DNA from 3 places in the Paenibacillus sp. A14 genome. Region 3 is predicted to be linked to each of the others. Evidence: predicted binding sites of a transcription regulator. Region 3 holds the regulator's gene; each other region holds the start of a gene.
The links. The regulator Rex, encoded in region 3, represses fermentation and respiration genes when NADH is low (regulators of the CRP and FNR family bind a similar motif). The targets are predictions, from matches to a motif close to TTGTGAAATATTTCACAA.
Positions count from the first base shown of each region.

Region 1 (7,664 bases), on a different contig from region 3:
TAGAATGGTATAGAACCGGAATGGACAAGCGAAAACGGACGGAACGCAAAAAAGGGAGGCCAGCGGATGAGTACGTTTCTGACCAAGGCGGTCATGGATTTTTTCGTAGCGTTCGGCATCGTTGTAGGGGGAGCCATGGTAGGCGGGCTGGGTGCCATCGTGTCCATGCAGCCGCCGACGCAGACGATGCTGGATATCGCGGGAAGGATTAAGATATGGGCGCTCGCCGCCGCGGTCGGCGGTACGATTGACCCGATGCGGGTCATCGAAAGCAATTTCTTCGACGGAAATTTGTCCCCGGCGATCAAGCAAATTTTATATTTACTATTCGCATTTCTTGGAGCGCATATGGGTTCGGAGCTCGTGAGGTGGATGTGCGGAGGCAGCCGGGGATGAACGAACGGAGGGTCACAACGCGGGAGGCCCTAAGGGGATTTAAGCGGTTCATGCAAATTGCCGCCGTTTTTATTCTCGGCATGGTCGCCGGCAGCATAGGGTTCAACGTCGTCTATCAGGCCAGCTTCAACAAACTCTGGCTCGAAAATAAAGATTTGCAGATTCAACTCTATCAGGCCGAGGAAGACAACAAGACACTGAAAAAGTATCACAAACGCTCCACCGTCATCAAGGAAATCCAGGTCCGGGTCGAAGAGCGGGACCCTCCCCTGGACGCGCTGGCCGTCAAAGAGGTCGTACAGCAATTGCACGAGGAACTGGAGGTGCTGCGCGGCCGCAGCATCTTCGAAATCGACTCCGACGGCAAAATGGCCCGGACGCTGCTGAACCGGAAAATTTACGCGGTGCGGGACAAAGAGTACGCAATTCAGGTGAAAACGATGCTGGTAAGCGAGGGCGTGCTTCAGATCTGGGTCGATATCCGGCCCTATGTGCGAAGCTGAGGAATCATGCTACAATGAGAAATATCACAATCTATTATTCCAAAAGGAGCCGTGACCTTTTCCCATGATTGAAGTTTTAACTTATATCCTGTACGCCGGCCTGATTGTTTCCAGCGTCTGCTCCATCTTCTTCAGCATCAAATCCCGGCGTTCGCTGGATGCGCGCACCCGGGGGATCGCCCAGGCCAAATCGAATATCAGTATGGGCACCATGCTGATCGTGCTGGCCCTGATCCAAATGCTAATTTTTAGCGGCTCGACGGTCCGCGTCGTCGTCGGCGCTCTGTTCATGGTGCTCGGGGCTTTCAATATATTCGCCGGCATCCGCAACCATGGCTTCTTCTCCCGCCAGAACCCGGAATAAACCGGCCGCCTGATCGCCGCATTAGGCGTGGTCGATGGACTGCAGCGTCATGACGGCCTTGGACACCAGGAAATCCTGGTAGGTCATGACGATTTCCAGCTTGCACGCCCGTCGGCTCATCTCCAGGACGACCGGGGTAATCACGACCGGATTCTCGATCTGCACCGGACGCACGAAGTAAGTCGTCAGGTTGTCCACCACGTAGTCCGCCCCGCTCGCATCCTTCGCCGCGTTCAAGCCGGCCTGGGTCATCAGCGAAGTCAGCACCCCATGGGAAATCGTCCCGAGGTCGGTAGCCATTTGCGGCGTAATCATGCCGTGAAAAAACAACCGGCCGTTCTCGTCCCGCTCCTCCGCGAATCCGTTCCACATGAGATGCTCAAACGTTTCACCGAGCTGCGGCTGATTCCGGGCGTCCCGCATCGCCTGCAGCACTTCCCGCCGCGTCACCGAAGAAATCAGCTTCCGGTTGCGGTCGACGACGGGCAGAAAGTCGATCCCTTCCCACACCATGATCTGGGCCGCCGAAGCGAGCGACGTTTGCAGCCCGACCGTAATCGGATGCCGTGTCAGACACTTTTCAATGCTCTGATCCCCGCTGAGATCTTCCACATCCTTGCGGCTGACGATGCCGATCACCCGGTTCCATTCGTCCACCACCGGAAAATGCTGCGCCCCGGTCTCGATCGACAGCTGATCGAAATCGGAGATGTTGCTGGTCACCTTCAACATGTTGACTCTCGGCTTGCGCACGACGATATCTTCCACAAGCATAATCTTCTTCTTGATCAAGCGGTCGAAGATCGCCCGGTTGATCATCGAGGCTACCGTAAACGTATCGTGCCGCGAGGAAATGATCGGCAGCGATAAGCGGTCGGCCAGACTTTTGACTTCCCGGCTCGTTCCGAAGCCGCCGGTAATCAGCACGCCCGCCCCTTGCTCCAAAGCGAGCGAATGGGCATCCTCCCGGTTCCCCACGATCAAAAGGCTTCCCGCATCGATATAGCGGGCCATGGCATCGATCTTCATCGCGCCGATCACGTATTTATGCAGGTTTTTATCCAGACCGTCGGCTCCGCCAAGCACATGTCCCTCGACGATATCGACGACGTCCCCGAACGTCAGTTGATCGGTAATATTCCGCGGCTTCTTCTCCACGCGAACGGTCCCGATCCGCTCCTTCGTAATAACGATTCCGAGATTTTCCGCTTCCTTTACCGCACGGTAGGCGGTTCCTTCGCTGACTCCCATTCCTTTCGCCAGCTTGCGCACCGATATTTTGGTTCCGATTTTGAGACTCTCGATATGCTGTAGCAGCTGCTCGTGCTTCGTTACACTTTCTTCATGCCCCTGCAACTGTTACACCCCCAATCTCAATCTGTACTATTCTGTATCTATTATACACCATATCAACGCAAAAAAAAGCGGACATTCCGTGAGCAAATTTCGCCGGAAGATCCGCTAAACACTCGATCGCTTCATTTCGCCATTTCCTGAAATTTTGCCCTGTTCCGGAATGAACGTGAGGCGAATCACTCGGACTTTGACGGAATACCGAAGCCTTATGCAGAAACATTTTGCGTTGCGCCAATATGTGATTTGTATCACAATGCCATGATGACCGGTTGATATAATGATCGCAAATGCTTCAATATTTAAATAAACAGGAGGACCAAACTTATGAGCCAAACCTTTAAAACCACCGTCAACGCTACGGAGTACCCGCCGCAATTAAAGCATAAAACGATTTTTGCCGCCTTCAACAGCCTGGAGCCTGGAGAAGCGATGCTGCTTATCAATGATCACGATCCCGTGCCGCTGCGCTTTCAATTCGAAGCGATGCATCCCGGACGCTTTACCTGGGACTATCTGGAGCAAGGCCCGGACACTTTTCGTGTAAAAATCGGGAAAACGGAATAACCGAGGAGGAGATCCCATTGGCCACGATTGAGGTCCTCGATGAGAAGACCCTAAAAATCAAGGTAGGCCTTGAAGACGCACTCGCCATGATTGCCGAGGCCGAAAACGATCCGGAGCGTTATGCCGCTGAAATCTTGATGATTGCCGAGAAAATGCCGGAGTTTGAATACACCTACTTCTGTTTCTACGCCTACGACACGGCGGCTTTATTCGAAAAAATGCTCGGCATCGATCCGAAGCAGTATCTCTCCTTCTCGCTGGATGCCCCCGATTCATTCTTCTATACCCTCTATGGAGGTATGAAGGGGCTCAGCGGAATGGCACGCCTGTCCAGCGCTTTGGCTGCCGAGGCGTAAGCAAGCCCGAATTCCAAATCGGCCGGACCCTTCAACGCACCTTCAAGGTGAGCGAGGGTCCGGCCGATTTTTAGTTATCAGCGACCGAGAATGCGGAACCGCTTATTGTCACATCGACTTGCGCCTTTCCATTACCGCTCGTGTACGTGTAACTTGAAGCCCCATGCTTATATCCGGGCAATGAATCCGGGATGGTTAACGCGCTTTCTTTGATCCCCATAGAGAGCTTGTAATTGCTTGCGCCTTGATCGATGTGGAGACTTCCGGCACCGTTTTTCAACTCAAATTTGATTGTTTTGTTAAATCCTTTCGGCAGGATGGCCGACATACTCCCCTCATTGCTCGTAAGATTCAGATCCGCGTTCACGGCCGGCAAAGAGATGCCGGCTTTGTTGCCATTGACCGTAATCGTCCGGAATTTTTGGCTGGGTATGTTCAAAGTCACCATATCAATATCCTCCGTCGAAACACCTTGCTTCGGTCGGATTGAGATTTGCGTCGCCGAGTTCTTGGCGTTTTGTACCACGTTCATTACTTTGGCATTGTAGTCAACGGAGAGCTGTTCGCCCCGACTGATCTGCACTAGAACATTGCAATTCTCCGCGGCGAGTTCAAGTGTTTCGGCCCTGGCGGGAGAAGCCTGCCGATTGGCGGCTCCAGCTTCCGGAGAGTTCCAAACGGCTGTCATCAGCAGCAATCCCGTCAATAAAGAGGCGAGGATGACAATGCCGTTCTTTTTGGGCCGTATATCCATAATAAAATTGATGCGACTACGCAAGTTACGTTTCCCCCCATACAGATTGGTGAATACAGCGGTCCGGGCTTTTGACCCGTTTCGAACGACTTTAATCAAGGTTTCACCGTAGTTTTTTCGCTGCTGAAAACTCATACCTCGGAGAACCCGTTCATCGCACGAGAGCTCGCATTGCAAGGAAACCGCCCGGTCCATAAAATAAACCAAGGGATTGAACCAGTGGACCGCCTTCACCCCCAAAATAATCACCTTGTGCCATAGATCGAACCGTTTAAAATGAATCAGTTCATGCTTAAGAATGTGCGGATAGTCCTCTTCCTTCAAAATATCCCGGGGAAGCAAAATCACCGGATGAATCAGACCTGTTAACATCGGCGATGAAATGCTGTGGCAAAATTTTATCCTGACACCGGTTTTAATATTTAACTCCGAGGCCATGTTCTCAAAAGCTCCCAAAATCTCCGGATCCGTCACCGGCTCGCTCCAGCGTCTAGTCAGGTTCATAAACCGGATATGCCGATACACTTGGCAGAATAACGCAATTAAGGCGCCGGTCAACCAAACCACCGCCAAGATCCGCCAAACCGGATAAGGGGCGAAGGCCGCTTGATTGGCTTCATGAACTGTGGAGATCGGAAATCCGGCAAGCCCTTTCCCTTGCCCGGACATAGCGGGGAGCGGATCGGTAGTCGGCGCGTAACGGACCGGAGCAAAAGGCAACACAATATGAGGATGTACGGGGACCAGCCAGCCGATCGTGATCACCCACCAAATGATATACAACCATTTTGCGGCATATTTTTTGGCCAAGAAGGGGACCATCGCCATATACACCAATGTTACCAGCGACATGGAAAGCGAGCATCGAATAAACACAGATAAAGTTTCCTCCAACTCACTCCCTCTTTTCCTTCAGCCACTTCTCAAGCTCGTCCAGATCGTCTTCCTTAAAACGCTGGCTGCCGTGCAACGCTGCGATCAGACTGGAGAAGGAATTCCCGTGAAATCGCTGGATAAAGTCGCCGGTTTCAAATTTCAAATACTCCTCTTTACTGATCAGCGAAAAATACCCTCGTTCTTTGCTCTTTTTCTCACTCCGTAAAAAACCGCGTTCCACCAGCCTCTTCATCAAAGTAATAATCGTCTGCGCCTTCCATGCCCGTTCCTTTCCTAGCTGCTCCATCACCATCCCCGTTGTAATCGGCGGTTCATTCGCCCAAACCACCTTCATGATCTCAAATTCGGCATCCGGGAGCTTCTTCATCAAATTCATCGCGAACCTCCTTTTTCTACAGCTGTCTATAATGTATATTCTACACCTGTCTACAATAATGTCAACCAGTTTTTTCCTGAAAAATAGCCCGCCCTCTTCATTAAATGTGATGTGCGGTTCACGGGCGAGTTAGTTGGTTAGTTGGTTGGTTGGTTGGAGTAAGTTTACAGAAATATGGGGATTTGGAGGTTTAATGCGGAGGTTGGGTTGTTGTGGCATGGCTGCCTACATAAGGCCCCAAAAGCACTGGCGTTGCATGAAGCAATTTGAATGCCGTGGAGAAATAAGGGCCTGATGCGCACTGAAGTTGCATCAAACCTGACTTGGTGCTGCCTATTTTGAAACTTGTCGCCTCGGTGTGGCGAGTTGGATCCGGCGCGCCCCATCTCCCTAACCGCCGTCGCATGAGCAGCCTTGCAAGAAAGACGAAAATTAACGCTAACGGTTGCCACAGCCGTTATTTGCCCTGAAAACGCCGACTTCCCATTCTAACGGTCGCCACGGCGCTTATTTTGCAAAAACAGGCTGTTAGGGCGAGAATCCAGGTGAAATAACGGCGCTCACGACCGCTAGAATTTCGAAAGGGTTACTTTTCGTTAAATAGCGACTGCCACAACCGTTAGACTTCCCAAGTCTCACCATAGTCGCACGATGTCAGGCTGGATGCAACGCCAGGGCCTGATGCGGCGCTATTTTGTCTAATTCAGCTCATGGGTAGGGAATAGCGGACTTTTGAGGCCTTATTATTTGAAAAAGCAGGCCAACCCCCTATTTCGGGGCCCATAACAGGGCAATAAGGCCTTTTTTGACCGCTATCATTCCCCCGAAGCCGAATCGGGACGAAATAGCGCCCAAACGGCCGCTAGTGCGAGGGGCGGCTAGGGAAATGGGGGCCCCTGCCGAATTCAACTCGCCGCACCAAGGCGAAAAGTTTCAAAAAAGCGTTAATTTGAACAAAAGCATGGTCCCCCCATTATGGGAGGACCACTTATTCCTTAATCCTTAGGCGGACGGGCTCTACCTCGCCGAATAGTTCCGCGGCACGTAAGCGCAATAAGGATCGCTCTCCAGGTAGTCGCCGGTTACCGCATAGGCCCGCGCCCGGGAGCCGCCGCAAACCGTTTTGAATTCGCAGGCTCCGCATTTTCCTTTGAGCAGCGATTTATCCCGCAGCTGCCGGAATACGGGAGAGTTCCGGTAGATGTCCGCCAGGGATTGCTCCCTGACACTGCCGCAGTTTATCGGCAAAAAGCCGCTCGGGTACACCTCGCCGACATGGCTGATAAACACAAAGCCATCCCCGTCATTCACTCCTTTCGGGGAACGGCCCAACACATCCTTTCGTTTCGACGGCGACGCCCCGCCAGATCCCTGGCCAAAACCGCCGTCTTTTGAGTCCACGTTTCGTGCGGCGCTTAATGAGGCATTCACCACGCCGCCACCCGTGCCGTTCAAAGCTTCATCCCTACCAACGCCCGCTTCGGAATGCTTCTTCTGCAAAATGACCCGGCGGAAGTGAGGCGCCTCCGTCGCTTTCACACCGTATGGCATCTCCCGCTGCAGCCGAACAAGCCATTCCATGACGCGCTCGTGCTCCTCCGGCGTAATCATGTCGCGGACCATTCCTCTTCCCGTAGGGACGAGAAAAAAGACGCTCCATAATACGGCGCCGAATTCCCGTACTTTCTCCGCGATCTTGGGCAGGTCTTCCAAATTGTAGCGGGAAACGGTCGTATTGATCTGGATCGGAATGTCCAGCTCCCGCAAATATTCGATGCCTTTCATCGTCATTTGGTAGGAGCCCGGGGTGCCGCGAAAATGATCATGGATGGCCGCATCCGAGCCGTCGAGGCTAAACGCCCATCGGGATAACCCTACCTGCTTCGCCCGTTCCACGGCGGAGAACGTTACCCGCGGCGTCGCGCTCGGGGTCATCGAGACAGGCAAGCCTTTTTCATGAATCGCGTATCTGGCCAAGTCGTAAAGATCGGGCCGCATCAAGGGATCGCCTCCGGTGAACACAAAGAGCGGACGGTCCATTTCGGCGATATCGTCGATCAGCTTCTTCCCTTCTTCGAACGTGAGCTGGCGGGGATCG
Region 1 is NZ_JBAGJD010000004.1:664,928-672,591, reverse strand. It holds gene V4U88_RS14485 (YtrH family sporulation protein) at 67-396, shown strand; gene V4U88_RS14480 (hypothetical protein) at 393-899, shown strand; gene V4U88_RS14475 (YtpI family protein) at 964-1,263, shown strand; gene V4U88_RS14470 (DRTGG domain-containing protein) at 1,285-2,619, opposite strand; gene V4U88_RS14465 (DUF2249 domain-containing protein) at 2,944-3,183, shown strand; gene V4U88_RS14460 (hypothetical protein) at 3,201-3,539, shown strand; gene V4U88_RS14455 (M56 family metallopeptidase) at 3,610-5,169, opposite strand; gene V4U88_RS14450 (BlaI/MecI/CopY family transcriptional regulator) at 5,189-5,566, opposite strand; gene V4U88_RS14445 (TIGR04053 family radical SAM/SPASM domain-containing protein) at 6,584-7,664, opposite strand, start outside.
Region 1: the regulator Rex is predicted to act here: its motif matches at 2,856-2,873, upstream of V4U88_RS14465 (DUF2249 domain-containing protein).

Region 2 (7,664 bases), 170 kb from region 3:
CGGTTGATAACATCGAGTTGTTGCTCACGGGTCAACTTAATGAAGTTTACAGCATAACCCGAAACGCGGATCGTCAATTGCGGATAGTTCTCAGGATGCTCCATAGCGTCCATGAGCTGTTCACGGTCAAACACGTTTACGTTCAAGTGGTGAGCCTTGCTGCCGAAATAACCGTCCATCATCGATACCAGATTGGACTTGCGGCCATCCGACTCCTTACCCAGCGCCTTAGGCACGATCGAGAAGGTGTTGGAAATCCCATCCAAGCTGTGTTCGTACGGAAGTTTGGCTACGGAGCTGAGCGAGGCAAGCGCGCCCTTCTTATCCCGGCCGTGCATCGGGTTGGCCCCCGGTGCAAAAGGTTCTCCCGCTTTGCGTCCGTCCGGCGTGGAGCCTGTTTTCTTACCGTAAACTACGTTCGAGGTAATCGTCAAGACCGATTGTGTCGGCATCGCATTACGGTAAGTTTTATGTTTGCGAATCATACCCATAAACGATTCTACAAGGCCGACGGCGATTTGGTCCACGCGGTCGTCGTTGTTGCCGTAGCAAGGGAAGTCGCCTTCGATTGCAAAGTCAACGGCAACGCCTTGTTCGTTGCGGATCGGTTTTACTTTGGCGTATTTAATTGCGCTAAGCGAGTCGGCCGCTACCGACAGCCCGGCGATACCGCAAGCCATCGTACGAAGAATATCGCGGTCATGCAGTGCCATTTCAATGCGTTCATAGCAGTATTTGTCATGCATGTAGTGAATGACGTTAAGCGTATTTACATAGAGCTTCGCAAGCCATTCCATCATCGGTTTGAAGCGTTTCATGACTTCATCGTATTCCAGATATTCGGAAGTGATGGCCGGGAATTCAGGGGCAACTTGTGCTCCGGATTTCTCGTCTTTACCGCCATTGATGGCGTACAGCAACGCTTTTGCCAAGTTGGCGCGGGCACCGAAGAACTGCATTTGTTTCCCGATTTCCATTGCGGATACGCAGCAGGCGATGCCATAATCGTCACCGTAGATCGGGCGCATCAAATCATCGTTTTCATACTGGATCGAGCTGGTTTCGATAGAAACCTTGGCGCAATATTTCTTAAAGCCTTCAGGCAGCTTCTCGGACCAAAGAACCGTCAAGTTTGGTTCTGGCGCAGGTCCCAGATTGTACAATGTATGCAGGAAACGGAAGCTGTTCTTGGTTACTCTTGTCGTACCGTTTACTGCTGTCCCGCCGATCGATTCGGTTACCCAGGTTGGGTCACCACTGAACAGCTCATTGTATTCCGGAGTACGGAGGAATTTAACGATCCGAAGCTTCATTACGAAATGGTCGACTAGCTCTTGTGCAGTTTCCTCGGTAAGTGTGCCTTCGGCCAGGTCGCGTTCAATATAAGCATCAAGGAAAGAAGATACACGGCCCAGGGACATCGCGGCGCCGTCTTGTTCTTTGACAGCTGCCAAGTATCCGAAGTACAACCATTGGAAGGCTTCCTTCGCATTTTCCGCCGGTCTGGAAATATCGAAGCCGTACATTTCGCCAAGTTGTTTCAATTCACCCAAAGCGCGGATTTGCTCGGACAGTTCCTCGCGAAGACGAATTACGTCTTCATCAATCACGTCGACCTCGAGATCCTTCAGTTCTTTTTGTTTTTGTTTAATCAAGAAGTTAATCCCGTAAAGGGCAACACGGCGGTAGTCCCCAATGATCCGGCCGCGGCCGTAAGCATCCGGAAGCCCGGTAATAATCCCCGCTTTACGGGCAGCTCTCATATCGGATGTATAAGCATCAAATACACCTTGGTTATGTGTTTTGCGAATTGAGGTGAACATATCTACAATCTCGCCAGGCAGGTCGAAACCATATGCCTTGCAAGAATTGATTACCATGTTAATACCGCCAAAAGGATGAATCGTGCGTTGGAAAGGAGCATCCCCCTGTACGCCTACGATTTGTTCCTTCTCTTTGTCCAGATAGCCGGGTGCGTGGGAGATGATCGTCGATGGTTTATGAACATCAACATCAAGAACGCCGCCCGCTTCTCTTTCTTTCTTGGACAAATCGGAAATAATATCCCACAGCGCCTTTGTATTGGCTGTGGCGCCTTTCAGGAAGGACTCATCTCCTTCATAAGGTTTAATATTCGTGTCGATGAAGTCGCGTGTATTCACTTCCTTCATCCATTTGCCTTTCTTAAAGCCTCTCCAAGCCGTTTGAACTTCTTGCGTGTTTTGTACTTCTCTCTCAATCACCGACATCTGTAATCCCTCCATATATATTTGAAGTACGCGGCGTTGAAGGATAATGCCGCGCCTCATGATCCCTAAAATTTGTGATAATTTTCACATTTTAGACACCGATAAGTCCTTGATCCGTTGTTGATGATCTCCTCTGAACTTACCAACGTACTAGGGATCATTTATATTTTTATGATATAACAATCCCTATAGAAAGATTGTGACAAATATCACATCAAGTGATATTTGTCACGTTTTCACAGCCCATTGTTCACTTATTCTTCAAATCTTCCATAGAAAGCATCGCGGTATACTTCGGCAAGTTCGCTAACGAGCGGAAGCTTCGGATTGGCCGTAGTACATTGGTCTTCGAAAGCGCGATCCGCCAAATAGTCAACGCGCGATTCGAAGTCTTTCGGATCGAAGCCAAGCTCTTGGAAAGTTTCCGGAATGCCCAGTTTTCTGTTCAGATCGCGAATGGCTTTGATCAAGCTCTTCACGCCTTCTTCCGTTGTGCGGGCCGGCAATCCCAGAATGCGGGCGATTTCTGCATAGCGTTCGTCGGCAACGAAGTTGGTATATTTCGGCCATGCCGCGAATTTGGTAGGTTTCTTGGCATTGTAGCGGATGACATGCGGCATCAGGATCGCATTGGTCCGGCCATGTGCGGTGTGGTACTGTCCGCCCCATTTATGAGCCAAGCTGTGGTTGATCCCAAGGAACGCATTCGCGAAGGCCATACCTGCCAGCGTCGAAGCGTTGTGCATTTTCTCGCGAGCCAGTTTATCGCCGGTCAAAGCCGATTTCTCAAGGTATTGGAACACCAGTTGAACCGCTTTGATCGCGAGACCGTCCGTATAGTCGTTAGCCATAACCGATACATAAGCTTCAATCGCGTGCGTCAATACGTCCATCCCTGTATCGGCCACCGCGGTTTTCGGCAAGCTGTACACGAATTCCGGGTCGATGATCGCTACATCCGGTGTCAGCTCGTAGTCGGCCAAAGGATATTTGGTGTTGCCGTTGATTTTATCGGTGATAACCGCGAACGAGGTTACTTCCGAACCGGTACCCGAAGTCGTAGGGATCGCTACGAATTTAGCTTTTTGGCCAAGACGCGGATATTTGTAAATCCGTTTGCGGATATCCATAAATTTTTGCTTCAGGTTATGGAAATCGGTGTCCGGATATTCATAGAACAGCCACATGCCTTTCGCGGCATCCATTGGCGAGCCGCCACCGAGAGCGATAATGCAGTCCGGCTGGAATTTCTCCATGAGTTCGGTACCGCGCTGTACTGTCGTTGTGGATGGATCCGGCTCTACATCCGAGAATACTTCGATAGCTACAGGCGTTTGGCGTTGACGCAGGTAATGTTCCACTCTTTCCACATAGCCCAGTTTCACCATCATTGGGTCGGTTACGATCAGGACGCGGGAAATGTCCGGCATTTTGGCAAGATATTGGGTCGAGTTTTTCTCGAAGTAAATCTTGCTCGGTACTTTGAACCATTGCATATTCACGGTACGATGATTCACCCTTTTCACGTTGATCAGATTTACAGCCGTTACGTTCGACGATGTCGAGTTGCGACCATACGATCCGCAGCCCAGCGTCAGCGACGGCAGGTTCGTATTGTAAATGTCGCCGATACCGCCTTGCGATGATGGCTGGTTCACCAGGATCCGGCAGGTTGGCATGCGGTCGGAGAACTTCTGAATAATTTCTTCATTATTTGAATGAATGACCGACGAGTGTCCCATGCCGCCGAATTGAACGACTTCCAGCGCGCGTTCGATCCCTTGCTCGGCGTTTTTTACTTTATAGCAAGCGAGTACCGGGCTCAGTTTCTCTGCGGACAACGGGAATTTAGGACCTACGCCCTCGATTTCGGCTACGAGAACTTTGGTTCCGGCCGGTACATCGATGCCGCACATTTCTGCAATTTTAACGGCCGATTGACCTACGATGCTAGGATTGACCGCACACTTCTCGGCGATGATCGCACCGGCGGTCAATTTGGCGGCTTCGTCTTTATTTACGAAATAGCAGCCATTGGCAATCATTTTCTTCTTCACTTGGTCAAAAATCGGTTCTTCTATAATAACCGCTTGCTCGGATGCGCAAATCATGCCATTGTCGAACGTTTTCGACAGAATCAGGTCATTCACCGCTTGATCCAGGTTTGCGCTCTTCTCAATGAAGCAAGGCACGTTACCAGGACCTACGCCGAGAGCCGGTTTCCCGCAGCTGTATGCGGCCTTCACCATCGCCGAACCGCCTGTAGCCAAGATGCAGGCCACATCAGGATGATTCATCAACGCGTTCGTACGATCCATCGAAGGGTTCTCGATCCATTGAATACAATCGGCCGGAGCTCCGTGCTTGATTGCGGCCTCGAGCAAGATCTTCGCCGCTTCCGCGCTACACTTCTGAGCGGATGGATGGAAGCCGAAGATGATCGGGTTACGTGTCTTGATGGCGATCAACGATTTGAAAATCGTGGTGGACGTTGGGTTCGTTACCGGAGTAATCCCCATGATGATGCCCACCGGTTCGGCGATTTTCTGGAAGCTGTCGAATTGGTTGTCTTCAATAACACCTACCGTTTTGTCGTATTTGATGCTGTGGTAAATGTATTCGGTCGCGAACATGTTCTTGATGATCTTGTCTTCATAAACGCCGCGTCCGGTCTCCTCAACGGCCATCTTCGCCAGATACATATGCTTGTCGAGTCCGGCCAAGGCCATCGCTTGTACGATTTTGTCAATTTGCTCTTGATCCATGCTCATGAACGCTTCGGATGCTTTCTTTGCCTTGTCGATCAAAGTTTGGGTGTACTGCTGTGCGTCTGGGGCTGCTTTCGTCGTCGCATCATTCTTAACGGCCATTTCTCTCATCCTCCTAAGTGGGGTTATGGATAAACCTTTTATATATTGTGAATAATTTCACTTTCTGGTTTATCCTTGTGAAGCCTTGCGCTTCTCTTGATGGTTAAAGCATACCACATCCGCTTAAGTTTGTATAGTGAATTTTTTCACGTAGTTTAAAACAATTGCTTTTATTTCATCTTGGTGTTTGTTTTTTCACAATTCGTTTTCATATCTTCCTTACATCACGGGTTTATTCTCCGTCTTGGTTGCCGGCATTTCAATGTATCATGAATCACATGGTTAGTGAAATAAATCAACTTCAAAAAGTGAAAATAGTCACAATGTTGAAATTTCGACACTTTTTCAGTCTTTACAGGCCACTCAAATACGAAGAAACGTTATATAATTAATTTAAATTTTCAGATAAATTTAGGAGTGCAAAGGGGAAATTAAAATGAGTGAAATGGTGAGCGCCACACAACCCCGCGGCAATACTAGCTGCTTTACGGAGCAAAACTTTAACCGGCTACTTGTTACGATGAAAGATAAGACGTATCCCGAAGGAACCCATCTTTTCTGGGAGGGCGACTTTTCCGATAAACTGTTCTATGTTAAGCGTGGCCGGATCAAATTGACTAAATCCACCGACGAAGGCAAAGAGTTGATTCTATACATGTACGGTCGCGGCGATATGGTCGGCCAGGCCGATCCCTTCTTCAGCACCAAGCACAGCTTCACCGCCGAGGTGATCGAGGATAGCGAAATCGGCGTCATCGAGCAGAAGGACCTTGAAATTATGATTTGCCAACACTGCGATTTCGCCATTGACTTCATGAAATGGATGGGTATCCACCACCGCCTGACGCAGACCAAATTCCGCGACCTGATGATGTACGGCAAACCGGGCGCCCTCTGCTCAACCCTGATCCGTCTGAGCAACACGTACGGCGAACAGCATGGCGACAACATCCTTATCAACAAGAAGATTACGCACACCGACCTGTCCAACATGATCGGCGCTACCCGGGAGAGCGTAAACCGGATGCTGAGCGATCTGCGAAAGAAGGACGCGCTGGAATACGAGAACGGCATGATTGTGATCAAGGATTTGGTCATGTTGCAGGATATTTGCCATTGTGAACTATGTCCGAATGAGATTTGCCGCATCTGATTGGACTTCGAAAACAGCCTGGGAGAGATCCCGGGCTGTACGCTGCAGCGTCATCCATTTGAAACCTCAGTTGCTATATGTTTTCAACCAGTCATGCTGCCATTCCTGGAAAGGCTTAAGCTGAATTTCCTCCAGCGTTTTTCCCTCTAGAGACCAATAACCACCCATTAATTCTTCTCCGGATGGATTTGATGTTCCCCCAAAGGGCTTCCCGTCGACTACGTAAACATAAACCTCAACTTTCCCTTGTGCCAGTGGATGATTCTTCACCGTAAACTTTTCAACGTACACCGTTTTACCAAAATAGTTGGAAGGATCAACGGTTTGTAGGCCCCAATAGATCATATGAGGAAGTGTGACTATTTTTTGCTTGGTTAATTGGTAACTATCAACGCGTCCTTCGTAAGAAAGCACCCGATATCCTTTTTCCTCAAGATAGCTTTTGAGAGCGGATTGCTCTTTCGAGATTTGGGTACAACCAACGACTAAAATGAGCAGCAATACAAGCATATACTTCAAGCGCTCCCCTCCCATCGTCGCTCACTCTTATACATATAACGGATTTGGATTCACTAGTGTTGCAGAGAATAAATATCCTTTGACCATAAAAACAGCCCCAACGGATTTATCCCGTTGAGGCAGCCTTTGATATTCATCTATTCGTTTATTTTTTCCGAACTGGCGAGATGAACCAGTAAGCCATGCCGACGAACACGGCGCCGCCCACGATATTCCCGAGCGTGACCGGGATCATGTTGTGAAACCAGCCGGCCAGGCTTACCGTTTCCGGATGGTTCGGCAAGAGCACGGACAAGCTGAGCAACGTCATGTTTGCGACGCTATGCTCATAGCCGCTGGCGATAAAGGCATAAAGACACCACCAGATCAGCACCAGCTTGGAGATGTCGTCCTTAGCCCGGTTCGCCATCCAGATGGCGAGGCAGACGAGCCAGTTACACAAAATGCCGCGGAAGAACAATTCCATTACAGGAGCGCCCATCTTCTTCGCCGCGGATGCAAACAGGAGATGCTCCGGCGCAGCGGTTTTAAAGAGCCCCGAACCTACGATAAGTAAACTTAGGATAACCGCTCCCGCCAGATTGCCGAGGAACACAATCCCCCAGTTTTTCATGGTGTCCCCTACCGTCGTTCTTTTGGCCAGCGTACTTGCCGTAAAGAACATATTGTTTCCGGTAAACAGCTCGGAACCGGCGAAGATGACCAGGGTCAACGCAATCCCGAAGGACATCCCCATGACCATCGTCTGGAACGGGGATTTGGCCGCAGCCAGCGGGGCCCCAACGCTGAAAATCAGGATAATCCCCAAGCCTACGTAAGCGCCCGCCAATAGCGTGGATACGAAATATCTTAGCAGGCTTTCATTCATTTTCT
Region 2 is NZ_JBAGJD010000001.1:581,155-588,818, forward strand. It holds gene pflB (formate C-acetyltransferase) at 1-2,249, opposite strand, end outside; gene adhE (bifunctional acetaldehyde-CoA/alcohol dehydrogenase) at 2,504-5,119, opposite strand; gene V4U88_RS02895 (Crp/Fnr family transcriptional regulator) at 5,556-6,272, shown strand; gene V4U88_RS02900 (hypothetical protein) at 6,339-6,782, opposite strand; gene V4U88_RS02905 (formate/nitrite transporter family protein) at 6,937-7,664, opposite strand, start outside.
Region 2: the regulator Rex is predicted to act here: its motif matches at 2,322-2,339, upstream of pflB (formate C-acetyltransferase).

Region 3 (7,664 bases):
CTTTTTAGTGCGTAAACTAAAAGGTTTTTTTGTCGTGCCATCCATAGTGATGATGCGTAAGGGAAACCGGAGGAGATGGGGAAAACCATGGCAGTAAAGCAAGCTCTAAACATTGTGAAGATGAAAAAAATGAAGCAGGAAGGTCAGCCGATTACGATGATCACCGCTTACGATTACCCTTCGGCCAAACTGGCTGAGGAGGCGGGGATCGATGTGCTGCTGGTCGGGGATTCGCTCGGAAACGTCGTGCTCGGCCACAATTCCACCATTCCCGTGACGACAGAGGATATCGTCTACCACACCCGGGCGGTCGCCCGCGGGGCACAGCACACGTTTATCGTGGCGGACCTGCCTTTTATGACATATCACGGCAGCATCGATGAGACGCTGCGAACGGTGCGGCGCATCATGCAGGAGGGACATGCGCACGCCGTCAAAATGGAGGGCGGGGCCGAGATCGCGGATACGGTCCGCACCATCGTGCAAGCCGGAGTGCCCGTACTGGGGCATATTGGACTGACGCCGCAGTCCGTCAATCAGATCGGCGGGTACCGCGTCCAGGGGAAGGACGAGCGGGATGCCAAACGCTTGCTGGCCGATGCCAAGGCGCTGGAGGAAGCCGGCGTATTCGGCATTGTGTTGGAGCTCGTGACGGAAGAAGTCGCCGGGGCGATCACGTCGGAAATCGGCGTTCCCACCATCGGAATCGGAGCCGGACGAAACGTGGATGGCCAGGTGCTCGTCTTCCACGATCTGCTGAAGTATGACCCCGATTACCGCGAGAAACGCTTTGTCAAAACGTACGCGGATATCAGCGCAAGGATTCGAGAAGGGATCGCCGCTTATGTAAGTGAAGTGAAGCACCGCGCTTTTCCGGCGGAGCAACATGTGTTTGCCGCGGAAGAAGGCGTGCTTGACAGTTTGTACGGTCCAGGAAAGGCGGGGATCCGGGGATGAAGGTATTTCGAAAAATCGGCGAGCTTGCCCATTTTCTGGGCGAAGAGCGTTTTAACGCGGCGGTCCGGCAAGGAAAAAAAATTAAAACCGGCTTCGTGCCGACGATGGGCTACCTGCATGAAGGGCATGCCAGCCTGCTTCGGCGGGCACGCGGGGAAAATGATCTGGTCGTGCTGAGCATCTTCGTCAATCCGATCCAGTTTGGACCGAACGAAGATTTTGAACGTTATCCCCGCAAGGAGGAACAGGATTTGGCTTTGGCTGAACGCGAGGGAGTGGACGCGGTATTTTTGCCCACGGTGGAGGAAATGTACCCTAAGCCTACCCGCACGAAAATCAAGGTGGAGGGGTTGACCGACTCGCTGTGCGGCGCCTCCCGGCCCGGCCATTTCGACGGAGTAACCACGGTGGTGGGGAAATTGCTGCATATCGTCCGGCCGGACCAAGCTTATTTCGGCCAGAAAGACGCCCAACAGGCGGCCGTTGTAGCGCAGATGGTTGAGGACTTGAATTTCCCCGTCCGCATCGTGCCGTGCCCGATTATCCGGGAGAGCGACGGTTTGGCGCTGAGCTCCCGGAACGTATACTTGAGCCCGGAAGAGCGCCAGGCGGCACTGGTCCTTTCCGGAAGCCTGCTAAAGCTTCAGACGGAAGTGGAAGCGGGGGTGGAAATAACCGCCGGGCAGGCCAGGAAGGCGGTCATCCAAGCGATTGAGGCCGAGCCGCTGGCTGTTATCGACTATGTGGAGGTTGTCCGTTTTCCGTCATTGGAGCCGCTTGACGGCGGGACCGTGCTTGGCGAGACCGCGGAGCAAGAGGGTGTCCTTGTCGCCCTGGCGGTCAAATTTGGCAAAACCCGCTTGATCGACAACGTGATTTTGATGAATAAGGGGGAGCAGTTCCATGTTTAGAACGATGATGAAGTCGAAGATTCACCGGGCCACGGTGACGGAGGCCAACCTGAATTATGTGGGCAGCATAACGATTGATGAGGATCTGATGGAATCGGCGGATCTGTTGGAGAACGAAAAGGTGCAGATCGTCAACAACAATAACGGCGCCCGTCTGGAAACCTATGTTATCCCGGGGCCGCGCGGCAGCGGGGTCATCTGCCTGAACGGCGCTGCGGCCCGGCTGGTTCAACCCGGTGATCAGGTGATCATCATTTCTTATGCGATGCTGTCCGCCGAGGAAGTGCGGAGCCATAAGCCAACCGTCGTGTTTGTCGACTCGGGCAACCGGCCCGTCGAGAAAGCGACTCAGGAACTGCATGCCACGGTGCGATAAGGCTCTTCAAGCCGCAAGCAATTAATCCCTTCGGGAATGAAATGTCCGCCTTCAACAAAAAATGAACGTAAGGCTCGCACTGACTTCATTTTGTTAGGGGTGAATGGTGATGATGTTTCAGCACATGTTTGCGGAAATGAATGAGATGTTGGATGAGGTTATTCAGTTCTATCCAATAGCCCATGGCACCCAGAAACAGGATTTGGCAAAGAAATGGCATTTGCTTCAGCAGATGAGCGATGGAATTATCGAAGAGTGGCTGAGCTTTGAAGAGAAGATGGGCTTGTTGCGCCAGAGTTCTGCAGGCCCCCAAGGCGATTTTGCCGCTAAGCTGCCCGAAATGGATTGCGATGCGTTTGTCAAAGGACAGGGGTATTACAAACTGATGATGTTTCCGCAGGCGCTTACCCACTTTAAACAGGCATTGGAACAGTTTCCGGAAAGCCCCTCGGCGCGAACGTATTTGGCAATGTGCCATCTGCATATGGAGGAAACCGATGAGGCGATTCCGCACTTTTGGCGGGTGCTGGAAGGGACGGAGAATAAACGGCTAAGGTCGATTATTTACAACGCCCTGGGCTGCATCGAGGCGCAAAGAGGCGGCCGCGCCAAGGCCAAGGAGTATTTTACCCTGGCGCACTATCATGATCCTTCGTTGGCCGAGCCGCTTTCGAACTTGGAAGCCTGCATGCGAAGCACCGGAAAGCTGAAGTACGGGAATGAACTGACCTCCCTCCTTTAAAATGAACTTATCTTGATTTAGCGTAATTTGATGTACTCGGAAGAAACGGTGTGTCCCGGGATCGCGGGAGACATCGTTTTTTTCTGGAAGGAGGCCTCCCGTCCGCTTCACGCAATTTTCAAATCGGATCACTTCTGTTATGCTGTAAAAGAGACTGGAACGAAAGGGACTTAGGAATCAATGAAATATGCCGTACTCGATTTTGAAACGACAGGAAACCAGTCCTCTGATGAAATTATTCAAGTAGGGCTTGCCATTATAGATGAAGAACAGAATATTTCCCAAGTGTATCGTTCCTTTGTCAAACCGGGAATCCCGATTCCGCCGTTTATTACGAACCTGACGGGAATTACGGAAGAGGATGTCAAGGATGCGCCGGAACTGGATGAAGTGATGGTGGACCTGGTTCCGCTCTTGAACGATGCCGTACTCGTCGGCCATAACGTAGCCTTTGATTTCAATTATTTGCAGAGCGCGCTCGATAAGACAGGGTATTTGCCCTTTACCGGGCGGATTCTCGATACGATGGATTTCTTGAAAATCTTCTTTCCTTCGCTGACAACCTATCAACTGGGGATGGTCGCTGTCGAGTTCGGCGTAGAGCATGAGCGCCCCCATCAGGCCGACAGCGACGCTTTGGCCACAGCACTGATCTTCCTGAAGTGTCTGGAGGAGCTGGAAGGGCTGCCGCTTCTGGTGGTTCAGCGTTTGGCCGACCTGTTCGCCGGCGAGGATAGCGACCTCGGCTGGTTCTTCGACGCCATGCTTCAGGAGAGAGAGCGGGAAGGAGAGCCGAGCCCGGACGGTTTTGTGTATTACCGCCAGTTTGCGCTCCAGGTTGAGGACTGGATGGATATCGAGCCGGCCAGGAATGGCCTTTCCGACAATCCGCTCAAGGACGTCTCGTTCGAGCAGTTTATGGATCAGGTGCGGGAGCGTCTCAAGACGATATTGCCGGAATACGAGGAGCGCGAAGCGCAGAATATGATGCTGTCCGAAGTCGGCAAAGCGTTTGCCGAGGACAAGCACTTGTTGATCGAAGCGGGGACCGGAACGGGAAAATCGCTCGGATATCTTTTGCCGGCCATCTATCATAGTGTCAAACAGGACGATAAGGTGATGGTCAGCACGCATACGATCAATTTGCAGGAGCAGCTTAGGGAAAGGGATGTCCCCTTGCTTACTGATGCGGTTCCGTTTCCGTTTCGGGCCGCCGTATTCAAAGGGCGGCAGCACTATTTGTGTTTGCGCAAATTTGAACATAAAATTAATAGAAGAGACTTTGCCTCACCTAAGGAAGAGGTAATCACCGCCGCCCAGATGATTGTGTGGCTGGCGCACACGGAAACGGGCGACGACGAGGAATTGAACCTCGGAAACCGCGGCGGGGACTTCTGGGAGACGGTGGCGAGCGAGTCCGATTCCTGCCTCGGCCGCTCTTGTCCTTGGTTCCGCAAGTGCTACTACCACAGAGCGAAGCATGAAGCCGGCGTAGCGGACGTGGTCATCACCAATCATTCCAAGCTGTTTACCGATATTCAGGCCGGACACCAGCTGCTGCCCGGGTACGAGCGCCTGGTGATCGATGAGGCCCATCATTTGGAGGAAGTCGCCGGGAAACACCTAGGGCTCCAAATGAAATATTTCACCGTTGTCCATACGCTCACCCGGCTGTTCAAGGACAGCAAGACAGGCCAATTTCCGAATCTGCGCGTGATGCTGGATCAGTCGGGGAGCGAAAAATCGGCCGAGTGGTGCTCCGTCATCGACGGGCTGTATCCGACACTGGTCGATGTGAAGGAAATCTGGGATCGGCTGGCGGACCAGATGTTCGGCTTAATGCCGGAACGCAGCGACGCGGCGCCCGGGGATCCGGGGCAATTTGTGCTGCGCCTGCTGCCCCAGAAGAAACCGAAGCAGTGGGAGGCCCTGTCTGCGCTGGAGAACCAGATCTATACCGCTCTGGGCGACGTGATCCGCAAAGGGGAAAGGCTGATCGGCGAGTTAAAAGACGATGAGCACGACTACGGCTATGACAGCCTGATCACCGATATCGGCGGGCTGCTGAAAGATCTCGCCACCGAGCGGGAAGCGCTTCGCTTTTTTATCAAGCTTGAAGACTTAAGCACGGTCTACTGGATCGAGAGCAATGGCAATTACCGCAGCAAATCGCTGCAAATCTTTGCGGTGCCGATCGATGTGAGCACCCAATTGAAGGAATTTTTCTTCAACAAGAAGAAAAGTGTAGTGATGACTTCGGCGACCCTCTCGGTCGACAAGTCCTTCCAGTACATGATCGATCAATTGGGGCTGACCGAAGCGGCGGAGCAGGAGCGGCTCAACACCTCTATGCTTCCGTCCCCGTTTAATTACCGGGAACAGGCCTTACTTGTCATTCCGCGGGATTTCCCGAGCGTGAAAGGCAGTGTCGGAGACGACCATTTTGTCTCTACGCTCGTTCGGTCCTTGGCCGATACGGCGATCGCCACCCACGGGAGAATGCTGGTCCTGTTCACGTCATACCGGATGCTGCGGCAGGTGTATGATCCGCTGAAGGAGCTGCTTGCCGGACAGGGGATCACCGTAATCGGGCAGGGGATGGACAGCGGAAGCCGAACGAAGCTGACCCGCCGGTTTCAAGGACAGCAAGCCTCAGTTCTGCTTGGCACGAGCAGTTTCTGGGAAGGCGTTGACATTCCCGGCGAGGCCTTGACGAGCCTGGCAATCGTTCGCCTGCCGTTCCAGCCTCCGAACCATCCGCTGGTGGAGGCGAAAAGCGAGAGGCTGCAGCAAGAGAAGAAGAACCCGTTCATGAAACTGTCCGTTCCCCAAGCCGTTATCCGCTTTAAACAGGGTTTCGGCAGACTGGTCCGGTCCTCGCAGGACCGCGGGATCGTGGTGGTTTATGATACTCGGATCTTGGAATCCTATTACGGTAAATACTTCTTGTATTCTTTGCCCGGACCGAAAATGGAGCATATGCCGTTGGAGCAGATGGTGCCTCGAATTTCGGAATGGTTAAACGCCGGGGAATCGTAAGTGTTCCTCAAATCGTGTAAGTAGGGGGAAATTTGATGAAATCGGAAAAAATTTCGGATGCAGTGGTTCGCCGCCTGCCGGTGTACCTGCGCTTTCTCAATGAACTCAGCCGCCGGGAGGTGCCTACGGTCTCTTCGCAGGAACTTGGGCAGAAGCTGGATTTGAATCCGGCGCAAATCCGTAAAGACCTGGCTTACTTCGGAGATTTCGGGCGCAAGGGAATCGGCTACGACGTAACGTATCTGATCGAGAAAATTCGCCAAATTCTGAACCTGGATCAGCAAATTAATGTAGCTTTGATCGGGGCCGGTAATCTTGGCCACGCGTTGTCCAATTATAACGCGTATGTGAAAGATAATATGAAAATTGTAGCGGTCTTTGACGCATCCCCCCACAAAATCGGGACGCAGATCAACCATATTACGATTCAGCCGATCGAGGAGCTGGTGGATACGGTGCGGAGCAGCAACATCCGCATCGGGATCATCACCGTACCCGATGTGGAAGCGCAGCGGGTTGCCGATCAATTGGTGGCTGCGGGAATCGGAGCGATTTTGAATTTTGCGCCAACCATCCTTAAGGTGCCTTCGGAAGTGCGCGTGCATGCGGCGGATTTCACAACCGATTTGATGAGTTTGGCTTATTATCTGGATGGCGGAAAGGAACATACGGAACATGACGCGAAAATGGCTGATTAAAGACGGTACCTTCGCGGTGCCGGATCAGAAAACCCCGATCATCCGGGGCTATATGCTGGTCGAAGGAGACCGGATCACATACGTCGGAACGGAGCGCCCGCAAGGCGTGGAAGGGGCCGAAACGTTTGACGGCAAGGGGCTGTTGTTTCTCCCCGGGTTGATCAATACGCATGGTCATGCGGCGATGTCGCTCTTGCGCGGCTATGGAGACGACATGGTGCTTCAGGAGTGGCTGCAGGAGAAAATGTGGCCGATGGAAGCGAAGTTTACCGGCGAGGATGTATATTGGGGAACGGCCTTGTCCGTGCTGGAGATGCTAAAGGGCGGAACGACCACCTTTTTGGATATGTACGACCATATGGAACAGGTAGCTTCCGTCGTGGATCAATCGGGAATCCGCGCCGTATTGACTCGCGGCGTAATCGGGCTCTGTCCTCCTGAGGTGCAGCAAAGCAAGCTGAACGAAGCGGTGAGCTTTGCGCGCGATTGGCACGGCAAGGCGGACGGACGAATCACCACCATGATTTCGCCGCACTCTCCATATACTTGCCCTCCGGATTACATTGAGAAAATTGTACAGGCGGCACATGAGCTGGATTTGCCGATGCACACGCACATGTCGGAGACGAGAGCCGAGGTGGAGCAAAATGTAGCCGATTACGGCGTCCGCCCGGTTCAGCACCTGCTGAATCTCGGGATGTTCAATCGGCCGACGCTGCTGGCCCACGCCGTCCATCTGACGGACGAGGAGATCGGCGTTTTGGCGGAGCACCGGGTAACGGTATCCCACAACCCGGGGAGCAACCTGAAGCTGGCCAGCGGCGTAGCCCGCGTGCCCGAGTTGCTCAGGGCGGGCGTTACCGTATCGCTGGGAACGGATGGACCCGCCAGCAACAATAACCTCGACATGTTTGAGGAGATTCGCCTGGCGGCGCTGATTC
Region 3 is NZ_JBAGJD010000001.1:407,658-415,321, reverse strand. It holds gene panB (3-methyl-2-oxobutanoate hydroxymethyltransferase) at 88-957, shown strand; gene panC (pantoate--beta-alanine ligase) at 954-1,868, shown strand; gene panD (aspartate 1-decarboxylase) at 1,861-2,244, shown strand; gene V4U88_RS01970 (tetratricopeptide repeat protein) at 2,354-2,986, shown strand; gene dinG (ATP-dependent DNA helicase DinG) at 3,167-6,025, shown strand; gene V4U88_RS01960 (redox-sensing transcriptional repressor Rex) at 6,061-6,723, shown strand; gene V4U88_RS01955 (amidohydrolase) at 6,701-7,664, shown strand, end outside.